DNA from 3 places in the Vibrio sp. AK197 genome. Region 1 is predicted to be linked to each of the others. Evidence: predicted binding sites of a transcription regulator. Region 1 holds the regulator's gene; each other region holds the start of a gene.
What was found. Region 1 encodes MetJ, which represses methionine synthesis genes. Its sites were predicted from a motif close to TTAGACNTNTANANGTCTAA; they were not measured.
Positions count from the first base shown of each region.

Region 2: the regulator MetJ is predicted to act here: its motif matches at 1,660-1,679, upstream of metK (methionine adenosyltransferase).
Region 3: the regulator MetJ is predicted to act here: its motif matches at 3,550-3,569, upstream of metH (methionine synthase).

Region 1 covers NZ_CP096430.1:2,950,001-2,957,466, forward strand. Annotated here, with positions in the region: gene priA (primosomal protein N') at 219-2,420, opposite strand; gene rpmE (50S ribosomal protein L31) at 2,725-2,940, shown strand; gene M1D72_RS20820 (malic enzyme-like NAD(P)-binding protein) at 3,179-4,453, shown strand; gene metJ (met regulon transcriptional regulator MetJ) at 4,633-4,953, opposite strand; gene M1D72_RS20830 (O-succinylhomoserine (thiol)-lyase) at 5,204-6,358, shown strand; gene M1D72_RS20835 (bifunctional aspartate kinase/homoserine dehydrogenase II) at 6,371-7,466, shown strand, end outside.
Region 2 covers NZ_CP096430.1:2,718,881-2,726,346, reverse strand. Annotated here, with positions in the region: gene M1D72_RS19660 (DUF2189 domain-containing protein) at 1-210, opposite strand, end outside; gene metK (methionine adenosyltransferase) at 431-1,585, opposite strand; gene tkt (transketolase) at 1,900-3,912, shown strand; gene M1D72_RS19645 (hypothetical protein) at 4,147-4,380, shown strand; gene M1D72_RS19640 (diacylglycerol kinase family protein) at 4,512-6,167, shown strand; gene M1D72_RS19635 (sigma-54 interaction domain-containing protein) at 6,164-7,466, opposite strand, start outside.
Region 3 covers NZ_CP096430.1:273,139-280,604, forward strand. Annotated here, with positions in the region: rRNA gene M1D72_RS08470 (23S ribosomal RNA) at 1-915, shown strand, start outside; rRNA gene rrf (5S ribosomal RNA) at 1,088-1,203, shown strand; tRNA gene M1D72_RS08480 (tRNA-Asp) at 1,248-1,324, shown strand; gene M1D72_RS08485 (cation:proton antiporter) at 2,090-3,427, opposite strand; gene metH (methionine synthase) at 3,619-7,296, shown strand; gene lysC (lysine-sensitive aspartokinase 3) at 7,350-7,466, opposite strand, start outside.

The DNA.
Region 1 (7,466 bases):
TCTTATATTAACTTGATTGCATTACGCAATCGTTTACCTTATTCATAAGAATGAATAAAAAAGTATACAGGACTTAGTTTATTCATTTCGAAACATAAAGTTACGGCTAGATTAACAAAAAAGGCAGTTTGTTGGTGATTTTCGTCACAGATAAATGAAAAATGATGACAATTCTTTTAATTGATACGCAGCCAGTGACGTATTAACAAACTTCCCACTTAACTCAAATCTTGAGGCTCAATATCCAGAGACCAACGGACTTTCTTGGCACTTGGCAGCATCTGGATCGCTGGTTTTGCGCTATTGAGTAATTTCTGCATCACCGGACGCGATTGCGTTTGCAGTAATAGCTGCCAGCGAAATTTACCTGCCCGCTTCGCAATCGGTGATGGGGTTGGCCCCAGTACCATACAATATTCATCAAATAGAGGATTGGCCTCCAATGTTTGCCTGACTTGACGTAAAAAGTCTTCCACCATTGCTGAGTGATTGGCTTCTGCTTTGAATAAGGTCAGATAGGAAAATGGGGGCAATATGGCCAACTTGCGCTCAGCCAGCGCGCTCTGCGCAAAGTGGCGGTAATCTTTTTCAAGTAATGCTTGAAGTAGGCTGTGTTCAGGATGATGGGTTTGCAGGACCACTTCACCAGGTTTACTCGCTCGCCCTGCTCGTCCAGCCACTTGAATAAATAGCTGTGCTAAGCGCTCCGATGCGCGGAAGTCACTGCTATAAAGCGATCCATCAACGTCCAGCAGAGCCACCAGCGTAACATTAGGGAAATGATGCCCTTTCGCCAGCATTTGCGTACCGATGAGAATTTGGTACTCCCCTTTACGAATCGCTTCTAATGCCGACTCCAAGCTGCCTTTGCGCCGTGTGCTGTCTCGGTCAATTCGAATCGCCTTAAACTCAGGAAACAGCTCTGCCAGTTTGTTTTCCAATTGCTCAGTCCCTACGCCGACGGTGACAAGGTGTGTCGAGCCACATCCCTGACACTGATGGATGACGGGCTGCTGTGAACCACAATGATGGCAGCGTATTTCGCTGCTACTTTGATGATAGGTGTAATAAGCATCACAGCGCTTGCATTCGGCAATCCAGCCACATTCATGGCACATAAGAGCAGGAGAAAAACCACGGCGATTCAAAAACAACATCACTTGGTTGCCAGCCGCTAAATGGCGACGCATTTCAGCAATCAAAGGGGCAGACAGTCCACTATCTAAATATAACCCTTTAATATCCAATACTTTATTGGTTGTTGGCAGCGCATTCCCCGCACGCTTTGATAAAATTAAGTGGTGATACTTACCGCTTAGCGCGTTATGCAGTGTCTCTAATGCCGGGGTCGCCGAACCCAACACTATCGGAATGTTCTCTTGGTTTGCGCGCATCACCGCGACATCTCGCGCATGATAACGCAGGCTGTCTTGCTGCTTGTAGGAACCATCATGCTCTTCATCGACAATAATGATGCCCAAGTTGGCAAACGGGGTCATCAAAGCAGAGCGCGTTCCAATAATGATTCCAGCCGAGCGATCCTTTGCCGCAAGCCAAGCATTAAGACGCTCCGTATCATTCAGTCCCGAGTGAACCACTTCCACTGGAACATTAAAGCGTTTTTTAAACCGATTGATGGTTTGGGGAGTGAGGCCAATTTCCGGCACTAACACTAATGCCTGAGCTCCTCGTTCCAGCACGGGTTTAATCAGGTTTAAATACACTTCTGTTTTGCCAGAACCGGTCACCCCTTCTAGTAGGTAACAGCCGAACTCTTGGCGTGAATTCACTGCCGCAATGGCAACTGCTTGCTCTTGGTTAAGCTTGGGTTTATCAACCTCGGCCTCAATCGCTTGTGGCCAAGCGGTGCGGTGAGGCGTTTTATCAACGCTGACAATCCACCCTTTTTCTCTCAGGTTTTTCAGCACCGAACTCGACACATCCGCATCGATAAACGCTTGCTGAGAAAGCGATCCCGATGACAACATGTTCATCACTTTCGCCTGCTGTACTGCTCGCCCTAGCCCTTGCATTAATTGATTCTTACCCGCTTCGGTAAGCTGCCACTCCACGACTTTTGCCCACTCGGCTGGCTTACCTTTACGCAAAGCACTCGGCATCGCATTACTGAGCGTTTCGCCAAGAGGATATTGATAATACTGACTGCACCACATTAATAGCTTATAGAGCGGCGCAGCCCATAGCGGCTGATGATCCAGAACTTGGTACAATGCTTTAAGCTGCTCACGAGCAAAACTCGACTGATCCGTTAACTCAATAACAATACCAACCAAGGTTTGACGACCAAAAGGGACAGACACACGCCCTCCAACCACCGGGTAAGCACCATTTGGTATCAAATAATCAAACAGTTTATCTAGAGGAACAGGAAGCGCGACACGCGCAATCGCAGGCTGCATAAATAAGCGGGTAACTCTCAGTTTGCTAAGACGAAACCCAGTTTAATCGATCACTTCATGAGTTGATAGTTTCGTGGTGATTGCGGTGACTGTCGATGAACAACAATAACATGGTGAAAAAAGTAGCAATCAATTGAGGCAAAACTATTGATTCACGCTCAGGGAAACATTACTATACTGCGCCTTGACCATATGGCTTGCTTCGACGAGTTCGATTCAGCGGTATGTCATTTCTATATTATTAACTACGTGTGGTGTCCGGCTTTGAATCGGATGGCGACACGGCCTAAATTGAGGTTCTCCCATGAAAACTGGTATCCACCCAGAATACAAAGCCGTTAAAGCAAACTGTTCTTGCGGTAACACTTTTGAGTTCAACTCAACTCTTGGTAAAGAAGAAATCCACCTAGACGTGTGTGACAAATGTCACCCATTCTACACTGGTAAACAACGTATCGTTGATACCGGTGGTCGTGTTGATCGCTTCAACAAGCGTTTCGGCAACCTATCAAGCAAATAATCCATTTCGATTATTGATTGATACAAAAAGGGCGCTACGGCGTCCTTTTTTGATCCTGTTGATTTAACCTTTCCGCTACAACCTCTCTAACCTCAAATAATACCGATACAAAACGTTATCTGGTCTTATCTCTTCGATATTTAGTCATTTTGACTGATCTAAGTCAGCCTAGTGTCTAGGCAGCCTCGGTACCATAGATTAAAATTATCTTTCCCCCATCAAATGAGCACCTAAACATATGTCTGATGACAACCAAACGCTCTCTGCGGAAGAGCAATTTCGCCAACAAGCCCTGGATTACCATGCCAAACCAACCGCTGGTAAAATTTCAGTTGAGTTAACCAAACCTGCTGACTCAGCCCTTGATCTTGCTCTCGCATATAGCCCAGGCGTTGCCGAACCGGTTCGTGAAATCGCACAAAATCCAGACACGGTGTATCGCTATACAGCAAAGGGCAACATGGTAGCGGTGATTTCAAACGGTACCGCTATTTTAGGTCTAGGGAATTTAGGACCGCTGGCATCAAAACCAGTGATGGAAGGGAAAGCGCTGTTATTCAAGCGATTCGCAGGGTTGGATTCCATTGATATTGAAGTAAAACATCGCACCATTGACGAATTCGTTGATACCGTTGCAAATATTGCGGACACCTTTGGCGGCATTAACCTTGAAGATATCAAGGCCCCTGACTGCTTTGAAATCGAAAAACGCCTCATTGAACGTTGTGATGTGCCCGTTTTTCACGATGATCAACATGGTACCGCCATCGTCACCGCCGCAGGTATGCTTAATGCGATTGAGCTACAGGGTAAGAAACTTGAAGAGTCAACCATCGTGTGTCTAGGCGCTGGCGCGGCCGCAGTCGCCTGTATGGAACTGCTAATTAAATGCGGCGCAATGCGTGAAAAAATCTACATGCTTGACCGCAAAGGCGTCATCCATACTCGCCGTGATGATCTTAACGAATACAAGCAGTTGTTTGCCAACAACACCGATAAACGTACCTTAGAAGATGTGATTGAAGGCGCCGATCTTTTCCTTGGTGTTTCTGGTCCAAACCTTCTTTCTGCTGACGCGCTAAAATTGATGGCAGATAAGCCAGTGGTCTTTGCGTGTTCTAACCCTGATCCTGAAATCAAACCATCGATTGCTCACGAAGTGCGTAATGATTTGATTATGGGAACCGGACGCAGTGACTACCCAAACCAGGTCAATAACGTTCTGTGTTTCCCATTTATTTTCCGTGGCGCACTGGATGTGCGTGCTAGCGAAATTAATGATCAAATGAAATTGGCGGCGGTTGAAGCCATACGCCAACTCGCCAAAGAAGACGTTCCTGCCGAGGTACTTAACGCCGCAGGTGTGGAATCACTGCAGTTTGGTCCTGAATACATTATTCCCAAACCAATGGATAAGCGATTGCTCCCTCGAGTGGCCCGTGCCGTTGCTGAAGCGGCGGTTGAATCGGGTGTGGCGCGTATCGATATGCCAGAAAACTATATGCAAGACTAAGCATCATGAGAGGCCTGAATCGAGTGCAAAGCGGTGAAAACCCAAAGCGCGCATTGAGGCTCTTTAGATGTGGTTCTTGATAGAAAAAAGGTTGGCAAATGCCAACCTTTTTTTGTGTAAACACAGCGCTATCAATTTGGAAAAGTGGAATCTAAGTAGCACTATTTCTTACAGCAGACTTACTCATCATTGTAAGATTCAAACTCAATACCCATTTCTGTCATCAGTCTTTTCACTTCAGCAGGAATATCGTCTGGGCGATCTTTGCGCAAATCTTCATCCGTTGGCAGGGGTTGCCCGGTATACGCATGCAGAAACGCCTCACACAACAGCTCACTATTGGTGGCATGACGCAGGTTGTTGATTTGACGACGAGTACGCTCATCAGTCAAAACTTTCAATACTTTCAATGGAATAGATACGGTAATTTTTTTTACTTGCTCACTCTTTTTGCCATGTTCAGCATATGGGCTTATGTATTCCCCATTCCAGTCTGCCATTGCGCACCTTCGTAAAAGTTTAGGAATTAGTTTTAGACCCACAATTTTAGCGGCTTTTAAGTCTATAAGCAAAGACATATAGACGTCTAGAAGTGTTGACGTCTCATTTTTAGCAAAGTAAAGTGGCGGGGTATGGAATGGAAATGAATGGATCGATGTTTTTTGAGCAGTTTGTTCACTCTATAACCGATTCACTCCCCATATATAGCGCATTCCAATTAACAAGTCATTCTCTTCGCAAGGAAATCTTATGAGTACTCACAAACCTGCCACAATAGCGGTAAGAACTGGGATTGAATCTGACACACAACATCACGCGGTTGTGCCACCGATTTATCTATCAACCAACTATGGTTTCCCTGCGTTTGGTGATGTGCCTAAGTATGACTATACGCGCTCAGGAAACCCAAACCGCGGGCTATTAGAACAAGCGCTTTACGAATTGGAATCCGGTCAGGGAGCCGTTGTCACCAACTGTGGCACCTCTGCTCTGAACTTATGGGTATCAGCCTTTATTGGCCCTGATGACCTGATTATTGCTCCCCATGACTGTTATGGCGGCACTTACCGCTTGTTTAATACCCGCTCACAAAAAGGTGATTTCAAGGTCGAATTTGTTGACCAATCCGACCAAGCCGCCTTTGATGCGGCGATTGCGAAAAAACCAAAACTGATTTTGCTAGAAACCCCGTCTAACCCTTTGGTACGCGTGGTCGATATCGAAAAAACGTGCCAAAAAGCCAAACAAGTCGGCGCTCTGGTTGCTGTCGACAACACCTTTTTGACACCGGTGTACCAAAAGCCTTTAGAACTCGGTGCGGACTTTGTTATTCACTCCACCACTAAATTTATTAATGGTCACTCTGATGTGATTGGTGGGGTAGTCATTGCTAAACAGCAAGAGCACGCTGAGCAACTCGCTTGGTGGGGTAATTGCATTGGCGCAACCGGCACGCCATTTGATAGCTACCTAACACTGCGCGGAATTCGTACCTTGGGCGCAAGAATGCGTGTGCATGAAGAGAGCTCATTGAGCATTCTTGATTACCTCAAAACCCAACCTTTGGTTGGCGCTATTTTTCATCCAAGCTTGCCTGAACATCCAGGCCATGAGATCGCTAAAAAACAGCAATCAGGATTTGGCTCGATGCTCAGCTTTGAGTTTGCTGGCAGTTATGAGCAGCTCCAAACCTTTGTAACCGGCTTAAAACTGTTTTCACTTGCCGAGTCCCTTGGTGGCGTCGAAAGCCTGATTTGCCATCCGGCGACCATGACTCATCGTGCTATGGGCGAAGCCGCTTTAGCGGAAGCTGGCGTCTCACATCAACTGCTTCGACTTTCAGTTGGCCTTGAAGATGCACAAGACTTAATTGCCGATCTCGACCAAGCTTTCAATCTCGTTTAAGGAGAGGTGGTGATGACTCACCCTCGACAACTACATAAATTCGGTGGCAGCAGCCTAGCAGACCCCGAATGCTACCGCCGTGTAGCCAACATTTTAAAGCAGTACTCAAATGCCGATGACTTGATTGTGGTCTCGGCGGCGGGCAAAACCACCAACCGCTTAATTGAGTTTACTGACGCCCTGCATAAAGATGGCCGAGTGGCCCATGAAGTTTTGCAAGCGCTGCGCCAGTTTCAGACCGATTTGGTCTGTGAACTATTAGAAGAAGATGCACAAACACCGCTACTCTCAGCGCTGCAAGATGAATTTACCACATTGGGTGAACTCAATGCGCCGCTTACTGCAGAGCAGCGCGCGGCGGTGCTCGGTCATGGCGAAACGTGGTCAGCGCGCTTGCTTGCTGCGCTTTTAACACAACTTGAACTGAACAGTGTCTCTCAAGACTCACGGGCTTTCTTACGGGCACAAACGGGCACTCAACCCGAAATTGACCAAGGTGCTTCATACCCTCTATTACAAGCGATTTTGGCGCAGCATTCTGGGCATCGCATCGTGGTAACAGGTTTCATGGCGCAAAACGATCAAGGGCATACGGTACTTCTTGGACGCAACGGTTCAGATTACTCGGCAACCATAATTGGCGCATTGGCTCAAGTCAGCCAAGTCACGATTTGGAGTGACGTTGCTGGCGTATTCAGTGCTGACCCAAGAATCGTCTCTGAGGCGTGTTTATTGCCATTGATCCGCCTTGATGAAGCCAGTGAATTAGCAAGGCTAGCCGCACCAGTATTACACAGCCGAACCTTGCAGCCCGTGGCGCAAAGTGCGATGGATCTTCACCTACGCTGCAGCTATCAACCGGAGTCTGGCTCAACTCGTATTGAACGTGTCCTCGCCTCGGGTCGCGGTGCAAAGATCATTACCTCACTGGACGATGTCCTACTGATTGAGCTCAGTTTCGCCTCAGGTCACGATTTTAAGCGCTTGCAAACCAATGTGTTAGAGACCTTGAAGCGAGCCCAGCTCCAACCCTTAGCCTATGAAGTACAAAGTGACCAACATGTTCTTCAGTTGGCATACACGGCGGAAATCGCCACGGGCGCGCTGA
Region 2 (7,466 bases), 230 kb from region 1:
GATCAGTAGCACAATACCGATGGCTGCTCCCATAAAACACAGGCCATAAAAAGCACTAATCAGTGGCATTCGAATTAAGTCATTGAGGGCAAGGCTAAGCCAGTGAAAGGGCGCGCTAACAGCCAGTGTATTGCAGGGGATGGTACGAGCGTATTCGGAGTCGGGCACCGGTTTGCTCGGCATATTTGATGGGTTAACAGTACGAGGCATAACTCCTCCTGAAACGAACAAAATGGAGAGTCAACGAAAGTTGGTATACAAACCAAGCGTAGACTCGCCAAGGTTGGCTAACGAAAACACGGATTTAACGTTTCTTTAACTATTGTCCGAGATCCCTAAAAATACAATGTGCATCAAGAGAAATTTCCTTTCCTCAACAAAAAAGCCTCGGCTTAAACCGAGGCTTTAAAATGTAACTGATTAAATTTACTTATTTAATTCCAGCGAAGTCACGTAGGATAGCGGCTTTATCCGTTTTCTCCCAAGGGAACTCTTCACGACCAAAGTGGCCGTATGCTGCTGTCTTCTTGTAAATAGGTTGTAACAAGTTAAGCATTTCTTGTAGGCCGTATGGGCGTAGGTCAAAGTGTTGACGAACCGCTTCAACGATGATGTCAGAAGCGACTTTTTCAGTTCCGAACGTTTCCACCATGATAGATGTTGGCTCTGCAACACCAATCGCGTATGAGAGTTGGATTTCACAGCGATCCGCAAGACCTGCCGCAACGATGTTTTTCGCTACGTAACGTGCTGCGTAAGCGGCACTACGGTCAACTTTGGATGGATCTTTACCTGAGAACGCGCCGCCACCATGACGAGCAGCGCCGCCGTAGGTATCAACGATGATTTTACGACCCGTCAAACCACAGTCACCCATTGGACCACCGATAACAAAACGACCCGTTGGGTTGATAAAGAATTTTGTCTCTTTATTTAGCCACTCTGATGGCAGCACTGGCTTGATGATCTCTTCCATGACCGCTTCGCGTAGGTCTGGCGTTGAGATTGAATCAGCGTGTTGGGTAGATAGTACGACTGCATCAATACCGACAATCTTACCTTGGTCGTATTGGAACGTAACCTGAGATTTCGCATCAGGACGAAGCCAAGGCAGTGTACCGTTTTTACGTACTTCTGCTTGCTTTTGAACTAGGCGGTGTGAGTAAGTGATTGGCGCAGGCATCAGCACGTCAGTTTCATTACATGCATAACCAAACATGATGCCTTGGTCGCCCGCACCTTGTTCTTTAGGATCGGTTTTGTCGACGCCTTGGTTGATGTCAGGTGACTGCTTACCAATAGTGTTGAGTACGGCACAAGAGTCCGCATCAAAGCCCATGTCTGAATGAACATAACCGATTTCACGTACGGTTTTACGAGTTAACTCTTCGATGTCAACCCAAGCCGAGGTGGTGATTTCACCGCCGACCATTACCATGCCGGTTTTCACGTATGTTTCACATGCTACACGTGCTTTTGGATCTTGTTCGAGAATGGCATCAAGAACAGCATCAGAAATTTGGTCTGCGATTTTATCTGGATGACCTTCTGAAACAGACTCAGAAGTAAACAGGTGCTTAGCCATGAGAGCTCCACTATTGATTAAGTTGACGATACTCGTCGTTCGACCAATATCGCAATAGACAAATTTGTAGGCGTTTCTACATCTAGACGTCTATTCTAATTTTAAATACTCGAATTACAAGTTATTTTTTTGAACGAGAATAGTTAATCGATTGCATTTAAACCTGATGAAATACCGTTACATCTTAAAGTAGCCTAGTTCAATAGCGTGATTTTGGTGATAAATCCTCGCCAAAAGGTTTGCACGCATATAGGGGCTTTGCGACAATGCTGGCAGTTTTTTCTTACTGTTTTTAAAGACACTCAGGAGCAGACATGTCTTCCAGCAATTCTCTTTCACGTCGTGAGTTAGCGAACGCGATTCGTGCCCTCGCAATGGATGGCGTTCAAAAAGCAAATTCAGGTCACCCAGGTGCCCCGATGGGGATGGCGGATATCGCCGAAGTACTTTGGCGTTCACACCTAAACCACAACCCAGCGAACCCAAACTGGGCAGACCGTGACCGCTTCGTGCTGTCTAACGGTCACGGCTCAATGCTGATCTACTCTCTGCTTCATCTTTCTGGCTACGACTTGCCAATTGAAGATCTAAAGAACTTCCGTCAGCTGCATTCAAAAACACCGGGTCACCCTGAATATGGTTATGCGCCGGGTATTGAAACGACGACCGGTCCACTTGGCCAAGGTATTAGCAATGCGGTTGGTATGGCACTGGCTGAAAAAGCATTAGCCGCGCAGTTTAACAAAGAAGGTCACGATATCGTTGACCACTATACTTACGCGTTCCTTGGCGATGGCTGTTTGATGGAAGGCATTTCTCATGAAGCAAGCTCACTAGCGGGCACGCTTGGCCTTGGCAAATTAATCGCGTTCTGGGATGACAACGGCATTTCTATCGATGGTCACGTTGAAGGCTGGTTCTCTGACGATACAGCAAAACGTTTTGAATCGTACGGCTGGCATGTGATCCCTGCGGTTGATGGTCACGATCCTGAAGCGATTAATGCCGCCATTGAAGCCGCGAAAGCCGAAACGGCTCGCCCAACGCTGATTTGTACTAAAACCATTATCGGTTTTGGCTCACCAAACAAATCGGGCTCACATGACTGTCACGGCGCGCCGCTAGGTGATGACGAAGTGAAAGCAGCACGTGAATTCCTAGGTTGGGAATACGGTCCGTTTGAAATTCCTGCCGATATCTACGCTGAGTGGAATGCAAAAGAAGCCGGCTCTGCTAAAGAATCAGCATGGGATGAAAAATTTGCCGCTTACGCCAAAGCGTACCCAGAGTTAGCCGCAGAATTTAAACGTCGTGTCGATGGTGACCTACCCGCTGAGTGGGAAGCGAAAGCGTCGAAAATCATTGCCGACCTGCAAGCAAACCCAGCTAATATCGCATCACGTAAAGCATCACAAAATGCACTAGAAGCATTTGGTGCGCTACTCCCTGAATTTATGGGCGGCTCGGCGGACCTTGCGCCATCGAACCTTACTATCTGGTCAGGCTCTCAATCCATTACTGCGGATGACGCATCAGGTAACTACATTCACTACGGTGTGCGTGAGTTTGGTATGACGGCCATCATCAACGGTATCGCATTGCACGGCGGTTTTATTCCTTACGGTGCGACCTTCCTGATGTTTATGGAATACGCGCGTAATGCAATGCGTATGGCGGCACTGATGAAAGTGCAAAACATCCAAGTGTATACGCACGACTCGATTGGCCTTGGTGAAGATGGCCCAACTCACCAACCGGTTGAACAAATTGCCACACTGCGTCTAACGCCAAACATGAGCACATGGCGTCCATGTGACCAAGTGGAATCCGCAGTGGCTTGGAAACTGGCTATTGAACGTAAAGATGCGCCAACCGCGCTGATTTTCTCGCGCCAAAACCTTGCTCAGCAAGATCGTAATGAGCAGCAATTGGCTGATATCGCCAAGGGTGGTTACATCCTGAAAGATTGCGAAGGCAAACCTGAACTTATTTTGATCGCGACTGGCTCAGAAGTTGAGATTGCAGTTAATGCTGCGGCAGAGCTTAGCGCTTCAGGTAAACAAGTTCGTGTGGTATCCATGCCATCCACTGATGCGTTTGATAAGCAAGATGCGGCGTACCGTGAAGCGGTATTGCCATCAGATGTAACGGCTCGTGTTGCGGTGGAAGCTGGTATTGCCGATTACTGGTACAAGTACGTGGGTCTTAACGGCCGCGTTGTGGGCATGACAACCTTTGGTGAGTCTGCGCCAGCTGGTGAGCTATTCAAACTGTTTGGCTTTACGACTGAGAATGTGGTTAACGTGGCAAAAGAGGTACTGGCGTAACCATTATTAAACCCGTGTTTATGTTAAAAAAGAGGGCATTAGGTCCTCTTTTTTTATATGTATCCAAAGGTAAGTTTTTCTTCGCTGAATGTAGGATTTACATTTTTGCGATTATTTTCATTGTTTTCAAAATGTCAACTTTATGAATTTATTGAACTTTTTAAGTTGGCACGGGTTTGGCAATACTAAAAGTGTCTATACACAAATTTATGCTCAACTCATTAAGGAGTACCCATGAAAACGACAATGAAAACAGCACTGATGACACTACTATTTTCAGCTTTCACTTTAGGTCTTACTGCATGTACCGATGATGGCCCTGCTGAAAATGCAGGTGAGCAAGTGGATCAAACTATGTCTGAAGCGAGCGATCAAATTGATGACACTATGACAGATGCAGGTAACGCGATTGAAGATACTTGTGAAGATGTCAAAGAAGGTGTTGATGCACAAGATACTGACTGCTAATAAAAAGTGAGTGGCCTGTTGTCGGTTACTGACTTACCGATAAGCAAACTACACTTCTAGTATCGGGCCTCCGCAGTGTCGGAGGCTTTTTAATACAAACAACAAAATCGGTATCAATAGTGAGGAGCATCATGAAAGTAGCCAATTATTATTTTAATGGGTGTATTGCCACTGTGGTGTTAGCAGTGCTTAGCCCATGGTGGTGGTTAACTTTTCTGCTGGCATGGACGGCATTGGCGCTCGGTTTGGTGGCGTACGCTTATCAAAAAAATAACGGCATGATTTTTCGTAAGCGCAAAGGGGGACATATTCCTACCTTTATGCGAGTGGTGTTCTTCCCGTTTATGCTTGGCGTGCAAATTTATAATCACATTGTTCAAAAGCGCTCAGGCTCTCCGGTGATTCAAGAGATTGAACCCGGTTTATATTTAGCATCGCGTCTTACGCCTATGGATGTGGATTTACTCAAGAAAAACAAAATCGAAGCGATTTTAGATGCAACGGCTGAATTTGATAGCTTCAAAATTTCACTACTGGGCGAAGAAATCGAGTATTTGAATGTGCCCATTCTTGATCATGCCTACCCAGATTTTGATACCTTAATGCAAGCCATTCGCTGGATTGACAGCCAGCGCCGGAATCAACGTAATGTGGTGGTGCATTGCGCATTAGGTCGTGGACGCTCGGTGTTAGTGATGGCCGCTTACTTGCTGGCAGAATCACCGCATAAAGACTTGCAGCAAGTCATGAAACAAATCCAATCCATTCGCCGCTATGCACGGCTCAACCGCTGGCAAGAGAAAGCGTTGAGTGATTACTTAAAAAAAGACAATTTTGGTTTTGCCAAACCCAATGCGTGGATCATCGCCAACCCGGTTTCTGGCGGGGGAAAATGGCCTGAAAACAAAGCGCACATTGTTGAAGAACTCTCACCTTATTATCGTCTAACCATTAAAGAAACAACAGAAAGCGTCACGGCGAGTCAGTTGGCTGAGCAGGCGGTGCAAGATAAACCCAAACTGATTATCGCTGGTGGGGGCGATGGCACGATTAACCAAGTGGCGACACAGATAGTCGGTAGCGAAATTGAGCTCGGGATATTGCCGCTAGGTACTGCGAATTCACTGTGTCACGCTTTGTGGGGAGTGAAGTCCAAACTCGTTCCTATTCAAACCGCCTGTGACGTCTTAACGCAAGGTAAAGCCATTCATATGGATACCGCGACCTGTAATGGCGAGTTAGCGTTAATGGTCATTGCCGTCGGTTTTGAACAGCAGATGATTGAGTATGCCAACCGTGAAGAAAAGAACCAGCAAGGGCAAGGGGCCTATTTAAAAGGCTTTTTTAATGCCGTGACTGAAAATCAAGCGCTCGAGCTTAAGGTCACGTTTGACCAACAGCCACAAGAGACATTAAAAACGGGCAGTATAGTGATTGCGAATGCCGCGCCTTTTAGCACGATTCTCGCTCAAGGTAAGGGCGTACCTGATGTGCAAGATGGCAAATTGGATGTGACATGGCTACCGAGTTCAGAAAACGTCAGCGATAATGTTTGGTCCTTGACTGAACTGATTTTCAACAGTGTAGTTCAAACCAACATTGATGATGCGGTGCAGCACCGTCATGTCTCGAAGATAGTGATTGAATCTCAACAGGGGCTGAAGTACGCCATTGATGGGGAGCTTTTTGAGGCGCAGGGGATTGAAATTGAAGCCGCTCCTCGTTCACTCTGGGTGCTAACGCCCGAAAAAGCAGGGCGCAGCACTGATGATGTAGAGACCGATTAGTCTTTGGCTTGGTAGCGTTCTAACTTGTTGTACAAGGTTTTGACGCTGATACCTAAATCAGAAGCGGTATCCGTCTTGTTTCCTTGGTTTTCTGCGAGTGTGTTCATAATTGCAGCACGCTCGATTTCTTCCAATGCGACACCCGCTGGAATGCTCTCTTCGACACTTGAAGGTGACTGCAGTGGTGGGGCATCGAACACTAAATGTTGCTGTTCAATTTGGTCATCAGCAAGAATATAAGCCCGCTCTACACTGTGTTTCAATTCGCGAACATTGCCAGGCCATGAATGTTGAGCGATCGCTTCAAGCGCAGCTGGAGAAATTGAAATATTCTGTTTTTCTTCCGTATTCCGATGCGCAAGAAAATGCAGAGCAAGACCGGTGATGTCTTCCTTACGTTCACGCAGAGGGGGCACGTGTATCGGGAATTGCGATAAGCGGAAATACAAGTCTTCTCGAAAACGTTCATTTTCAATCGCTTTCTGTGGATCGCGGTTGGTCGCTGCCACAATACGCACATCGGCTTTGAGTGTTTGCTGGCTACCAACGGGTCGATATTCTCCGGTTTCAAGCACACGCAGAAGTTTAACTTGATGCTCTATTGGCATTTCAGTCACTTCATCAAGGAAGAGGGTGCCGCCTTCGGCTTGCTTAAATACCCCAGCATGGTTGCGGTGGGCGCCGGTAAATGCCCCTTTCTCATGACCAAACAGCTCACTATCGACCAACTCTGGGCTGATGGCGCCACAGTTTATCGCAATGAAAGGCTTATGATTGCGTTCGCTAGCAAGGTGAATTGTATTAGCGACCAGCTCTTTACCTGAGCCACTCTCACCAATAATTAAAACATTCGATTCTGTGCGTGCAACGCGGCGTAGAGTTCGATAGAGCTGATGCATAACACGTGATGAACCCACTAATAGACCAAATTGATCCAAGTTACTGCTATTTACGCCTTGTCGTTTTGCTTGGCTATGAAAGAAATACCCAGCAATGTCTTCTAGCGTGTCATTCACCGATTCAAAATCAACGGGTGTACGAAAATGAAAGACACTGCCACCCAGCATCAATTGATCCAATTTCGGATTCGGTTTCCCTTCACTAAATAAGATCACGTCTTGATGAGAGAACAAATCGCCTGCCGCTAATAAATCCAGCTCTTGGTCACTAAGAGCGGTGATATCAATGATAGCGGCGTCAGCCTTGGATTCTTGCCATTGATCTAACCAATGGCTTCCACCATCGGCGTTGACCACTGAAAACTCAGACAATGCTTTGCATTGTGCTAGTGGTGCGCAA
Region 3 (7,466 bases), 450 kb from region 1:
CTGTCTCCACCCGAGACTCAGTGAAATTGAAATCGCTGTGAAGATGCAGTGTACCCGCGGCTAGACGGAAAGACCCCGTGAACCTTTACTACAGCTTGGCACTGAACATTGAGCCTACATGTGTAGGATAGGTGGGAGGCTTTGAAGTAATCACGCCAGTGGTTATGGAGCCATCCTTGAAATACCACCCTTGTATGTTTGATGTTCTAACTTGGTCCCCTAATCGGGGATGAGGACAGTGCCTGGTGGGTAGTTTGACTGGGGCGGTCTCCTCCCAAAGAGTAACGGAGGAGCACGAAGGTGGGCTAATCACGGTTGGACATCGTGAGGTTAGTGCAATGGCATAAGCCCGCTTGACTGCGAGAATGACAATTCGAGCAGGTGCGAAAGCAGGTCATAGTGATCCGGTGGTTCTGAATGGAAGGGCCATCGCTCAACGGATAAAAGGTACTCCGGGGATAACAGGCTGATACCGCCCAAGAGTTCATATCGACGGCGGTGTTTGGCACCTCGATGTCGGCTCATCACATCCTGGGGCTGAAGTCGGTCCCAAGGGTATGGCTGTTCGCCATTTAAAGTGGTACGCGAGCTGGGTTTAGAACGTCGTGAGACAGTTCGGTCCCTATCTGCCGTGGGCGTTGGAGAATTGAAAGGGGCTGCTCCTAGTACGAGAGGACCGGAGTGGACGAACCTCTGGTGTTCGGGTTGTGTCGCCAGACGCATTGCCCGGTAGCTAAGTTCGGAATTGATAACCGCTGAAAGCATCTAAGCGGGAAGCAAGCCTTGAGATGAGTTCTCCCTGGCGCTTTAAGCGTCCTAAAGGGTTGTCGTAGACTACGACGTTGATAGGCAGGGTGTGTAAGCGTTGTGAGGCGTTGAGCTAACCTGTACTAATTGCCCGTGAGGCTTAACCATACAACACCCAAGGGGTTTTGTGGGCTCAAAGCAAGAACAGAATTGAATGTGTAAGAAACAGAACGAAAAACAGCTTTCCAGATTTAGGAATTGAATTTATTAACTACATCCATGTAGTTAACCCTTCGGGCCGCACTAAAGTGCGTTAAATTTTGTTCCAGACAAAATTTTGCTTGGCGACCATAGCGATTTGGACCCACCTGATTCCATGCCGAACTCAGAAGTGAAACGAATTAGCGCCGATGGTAGTGTGGGGTTTCCCCATGTGAGAGTAGGACATCGCCAGGCTTTAAATTTAGTGAACTTGCTTTATTAAGCAGGTATACCACTGCGGAGTGGTAGTTCAGTTGGTTAGAATACCGGCCTGTCACGCCGGGGGTCGCGGGTTCGAGTCCCGTCCACTCCGCCACTTATACTGAGCCTCGTCAGAAATGACGGGGCTTTTTTACGTCTGGAGAAAGGTGAGTAATGCAGAAGCGGTCTTTCCGTGGGTTCGCTTATTGACCTTGAAAGAAAAGCGGCCTGTCACACTGCCTAAGGTATTTATGGGTTCGAGTCCCGCTGGAGTGCCAGTCCAACCGCTCCGCCACTTATATTAAGCCTCGTCAGAAATGACGGGGCTTTTTTACGTCTAAAGAAAAGGGAACAGTGCTGAGCGGTTGTTGACTAGGTTCTTTGACTTGCCTTGAGAGAAAGGCGGCCTGTTAGCTGACACTCACCTTTTTATTGCTGCTTATACGGCATCCAACCCTTCTATACATCCTAACTTCCTTGGTTATACTTTCCCTATCAAAAGGCTATCCCCCTTTGCGCTTGGTGAAAAGTCACTGAAAGAATAGAAGGCAGTACAGACTCGTTGATCTTGCAACAAATAGGCATGAGCCTTGAAACTAACGGGACCGTCAGCGTGTTTGCACCGTAGTTTTTATTATCTGTACGTATCAATGTTGTGTTTGGTTTGGCGTTACACCGCGGCGTATTTGCAGGATATCAGTAGTTGGCTGTTGGCGTGAAATGAAATAGGCATCAGTAGCGATTAAGCGATTTAATCACTTATGTTTTGATTCTACTGATAGTTAGTTTTGTTTTCTCGCTTGTTCAGGGTTTCGTTCATCTAAATACTGGCGATAAAAAAGCCGGCTATCTTGCCGGCTTTAAAGGTTAATGAGTCACATCAACTTTCTATTTTTTGGGTATTTGACTCACTCGATTCTGATTTGGGTTCTGCGCTTAATTCCATGTCACGCTCGGCTTTTTTTGCTTTTTCTATCATCGGAGTGATGGTTGAGCCTTGAATTAGGATAGAGAATACAACGACCGCATAAGTCATAACCAGAATGATTTCTTTCACATCAATTAACTTGTCAGGTACGACCCAAATTCCTGATGGAATAGATAGCGCCATCGCCAGCGCTAGGCCTCCACGTAATCCCCCCCAAGTAAGAATACGCACTGACCAAGGATTGTATTTACGATAGCGTTTGAATCCTAGGTAGGCCAAGAGAACACTCATATAACGAGCAGCGAGAACGAGAGGAATCGCTATGGCCATCATAATCCAGTCTTCTTTATGGAATTCAAACAGTAGCATCGACATACCGATAAGTAGAAACAAGACACCGTTAAGGAACTCATCAACCAATTCCCAGAAGTGATCTAAGTGATCTTCACTTTCTTTAGAGAAGCCAATAAATCGAGTCCAGTTACCAATCATGATGCCAGATACCACCATGGCTAACGGGCCAGAGACATGCAGAACTTCAGCAAATGCATAACCTGCTGTGGGTACGCCGATAGTGAGTAGTAATTCCATTGAGTGGTCGTTGGTGGCGCTAATCAAATAGTGGAAGATCAAGCCAAGAACAAACCCATAGGCAATTCCGCCAAGTGCTTCTCTTGCAAACAGTTCGGTTACACTACCTATAGTCGGAGCTTCGTGACCAAATGCGATGGTAAATAGAGTGACGAAAATAACTAAACCAAAACCATCATTGAATAGCGATTCTCCCTCTATTTGAGTCGAGATTCGGCGTGGCGCATTCAGTTTTTTAACAATAGCGAGAACGGCTATTGGGTCAGTAGGAGAAATGAGTGCGCCGAAAAGTAAGCAGTAAACGAGATCAAATTGAATGTGAAGAAGAAGGGTAATCCCGTAGAGAACGAAGCCGATAAAGAAGGTTGAAAATAGTGTGGCGCCCAGAGCAAGTAAAGTGATTTCCCATTTTTGGTCTTTCAAGTTGGGCAATTTGATGCCTAACCCACCCGCAAACAATAGAAAGCCGAGGATACCTTTGAGTAGGAAGTCTTCAAAATTAATTGCAGCAACCGTTCTGGTTGCTATCTCGGTCAAGTGAAACCAATTGTTTTGACCTGCAACGAGTATCAGTAATGATAACATCATTGAGCCTGCGGTGATGGCTATGGTGGTTTGCATCTTGCCTATCTTGCTGTTTACAAAGGCAATTAGCATTGCTGCTGCAGATAAAAAACAGAGTGTGTAATAGACTGACATATAACTCACTAACTGTAACAAAATATAAACAACGATTGTCTTCGCTACTTGTTTAAATGGCAAACATTTTTTTGATTAATTCTTATATCAATAAGGGACAAAAATTGTGCAATAAAGTCTATTTAGACGTCTAGACTCCTGAAGAGGGTGTGGTAGGATTGGGCAATAATAAAAGGAACGAGGCTGAGAACGTGGGAAGTAAGGTAAGACAACAGATAGAGTCGCTATTGGCACAACGCATCCTGTTGATTGATGGTGGCATGGGCACCATGATTCAAGGGCACAAGCTGGAAGAGCAGGATTATCGTGGCGAGCGATTTGCTGATTGGGGGTGTGACCTTAAAGGCAACAATGACCTGCTTGTCTTAACTCAACCTGAGTTGATCAAAGGCATTCATAGTGAATATCTTGAAGCGGGTGCGGACATTCTTGAAACCAACACCTTCAACGCGACCACCATCGCAATGGCTGATTACGAAATGGAAAGTATCAGCGAGGAGATAAACTATGAAGCGGCGCGTCTTGCGCGTGAAGTCGCTGATGAATGGACAGCAAAAACCCCCGATAAGCCTCGTTTTGTTGCGGGGGTGTTGGGGCCAACTAACCGTACCTGTTCTATCTCTCCAGATGTGAATGACCCTGGCTACCGAAATGTCTCGTTTGATGAGTTGGTAAAGGCGTATTCTGAATCGGTTCGAGCTTTAATTCGTGGCGGTAGTGATCTGATTTTGATTGAAACCATTTTTGACACGCTTAACGCGAAAGCGTGTGCTTTTGCTGTCGAAAGTGTGTTTGAGGAAGTGGGCGTTCAACTACCAGTGATGATCTCAGGCACCATCACAGATGCTTCCGGCCGTACCCTCTCGGGGCAAACAACCGAAGCGTTTTATAACGCACTACGCCATGTTCGCCCTATTTCCTTTGGACTTAACTGTGCTTTGGGGCCTGATGAATTGCGTCAGTATGTTGCGGAGTTATCACGCATCTCTGAATGCCATGTCTCGGCGCACCCTAATGCCGGTTTGCCGAACGCCTTTGGCGAATATGATTTATCGCCCGAAGATATGGCAGAGCACATAAAAGAGTGGGCGGAGTCCGGCTTTTTAAATTTAGTGGGTGGCTGTTGTGGGACAACTCCTGAACATATTCGCCAAATGGCGCTTGCAGTTGACTCTGTGCAGCCGCGCCCATTACCGGAATTACCCGTTGCTTGTCGATTGTCTGGCCTCGAACCTCTGACGATAGAAAAGGATACCCTGTTTATCAACGTCGGTGAGCGCACGAACGTTACCGGTTCTGCACGTTTTAAGCGTTTAATCAAAGAAGAACTGTACGATGAAGCCTTAGACGTTGCTCGCCAGCAAGTGGAGAATGGCGCGCAAATCATCGATATCAATATGGATGAGGGCATGCTTGATGCGCATGCGAGTATGGTGCGCTTTCTTAATCTTTGTGCATCAGAGCCTGAAATTTCTAAAGTGCCCATCATGGTCGATTCTTCCAAGTGGGATGTTATTGAAGCAGGGTTAAAATGCATTCAAGGCAAAGGCATTGTTAACTCTATCTCGCTTAAAGAAGGGAAAGACAAATTCATCCAGCAAGCCAAATTGATCCGCCGCTATGGCGCAGCGGTTATCGTGATGGCGTTTGATGAAGTTGGACAGGCTGACACTCGTGAGCGCAAAGTGGAAATTTGTACTAATGCGTATCGTATTTTGGTCGATGAAGTGGGCTTTCCGCCAGAAGACATTATTTTTGATCCCAATATTTTTGCCGTCGCGACCGGTATCGATGAGCATAATAACTATGCTGTTGATTTCATTGAGGCGGTTGCTGATATCAAGCGCACTCTGCCTTACGCGATGATTTCTGGAGGGGTTTCAAACGTCTCATTCTCTTTCCGTGGTAATAATTACGTGCGTGAAGCGATTCATGCGGTATTCCTCTATAACTGTTTTAAAAATGGTATGGATATGGGGATCGTTAATGCGGGTCAGCTTGAGATCTACGATAACGTACCTGAAAAGCTGCGTGAGGCGGTGGAAGATGTAGTCTTAAACCGTCGTGATGACGGGACTGAACGTTTATTGGATATCGCTGAAGAGTACCGCGAGAATGCGGTCGGGAAACAAGACGATGCCAGTGCGCTTGAATGGCGGACATGGCCAGTTGAAAAGCGGTTAGAGCATGCCTTAGTTAAAGGTATAACTGAATTCATCGTTGAGGATACGGAAGAAGCACGCTTGGCGGCCACAAAACCGCTCGAAGTAATTGAAGGCCCGCTGATGGATGGCATGAACGTGGTTGGTGATCTGTTTGGTGAAGGCAAGATGTTCTTACCACAGGTGGTGAAGTCAGCCCGTGTAATGAAGCAAGCCGTAGCGCACCTTGAGCCGTTTATTAATGCACTCAAGCAAGCTGGTTCCACTAACGGAAAAATTCTTCTAGCCACGGTGAAAGGCGATGTTCACGATATCGGTAAAAACATCGTTGGTGTGGTGTTGCAATGCAATAACTACGAGATCATCGATCTTGGCGTGATGGTACCGTGCGAGCAAATTCTCAAAGTAGCGAAAGAAGAAAACGTCGACATTATTGGTCTCTCTGGGTTGATTACGCCTTCTCTCGATGAAATGGTTCATGTTGCTAAAGAAATGGAGCGCCAAGGTTTTGAGTTGCCTCTGTTGATTGGTGGCGCGACCACGTCCAAAGCGCATACCGCTGTGAAGATTGAGCAGAACTACCGTCATCCCGTGGTTTATGTGAACAATGCTTCCCGTGCGGTTGGGGTATGCAGTTCATTGCTTTCCGACGAATTACGCCCTGCCTTTGTTGAAAAGCTGGATGCTGATTATGAGCGTGTACGCGATCAACATAATCGTAAAAAGCCAAGAACCAAACCAGTGACATTAGAACAGGCTCGCGCGAATAAAGTTGCTATTGATTGGAGTGACTACACGCCACCTCAACCCAAACAATCGGGCGTACATGTGTTTGAAGATTTTGATATCGCAACCCTACGTCAATATATTGATTGGACACCATTTTTTATGACTTGGTCGCTGGTTGGTAAATACCCGGCCATTTTGCAACATGAAGAAGTTGGTGAAGAAGCTCAGAACCTATTCAGGGACGCGAACGAATGGCTCGATCGTATCGAGAAAGAGGGCATGATTTCGGCCAAAGGGATGTGTGCCCTGTTCCCAGCTGCGAGCGTTGGAGACGATATTGAAGTCTACACTGATGAATCGCGTACTCAGGTCGCGCAAGTGCTGCATAACTTGCGTCAACAAACCGAAAAGCCCAAAGGCTATAACTACTGTTTGTCCGATTACATCGCTCCGAAAGAGAGCGGTAAAAAAGATTGGATTGGTGCGTTTGCCGTTAGTGGGGGATTTGGTGAGCGTGAACTAGCTGATGAGTTTAAAGCGCAAGGTGATGATTACAATGCGATTATGATTCAAGCCGTCGCAGACCGGTTGGCAGAAGCGTTTGCCGAATACCTACATGAGCGTGTTCGTAAAGAAATTTGGGGTTACGCAGTCGATGAGGACCTCACTAACGAGGATTTGATTCGTGAGAAGTACCAAGGTATTCGTCCGGCACCGGGGTACCCGGCTTGTCCTGAACACACCGAGAAAGGCGCATTATGGGCACTGCTTAACGTTGAAGAGACGATTGGTATGTCACTGACCACAAGCTATGCGATGTGGCCGGGCGCGGCGGTCTCGGGTTGGTATTTTTCACATCCTGATTCCCGCTACTTTGCTATTGCGCAAATTCAGCAAGACCAAGCAGAGAGTTATGCTCAACGTAAAGGCTGGGATGCCCTTGAAACCGAAAAGTGGTTAGGGCCCAATATGAACTAGTTCTGTTCTCGATATAAAAACGCCAGCATTACGCTGGCGTTTTTTGTTGTGGTTTATTCGAAGAGTTCTCTATGCAGTTTTTCAATCGCGGTTTTCGCCACCGACTCTTCCAACAAAAAGCATAGGTTATGCGGGCTTGCACCAAAGCAAATCATGCGCAGGTTATAGTC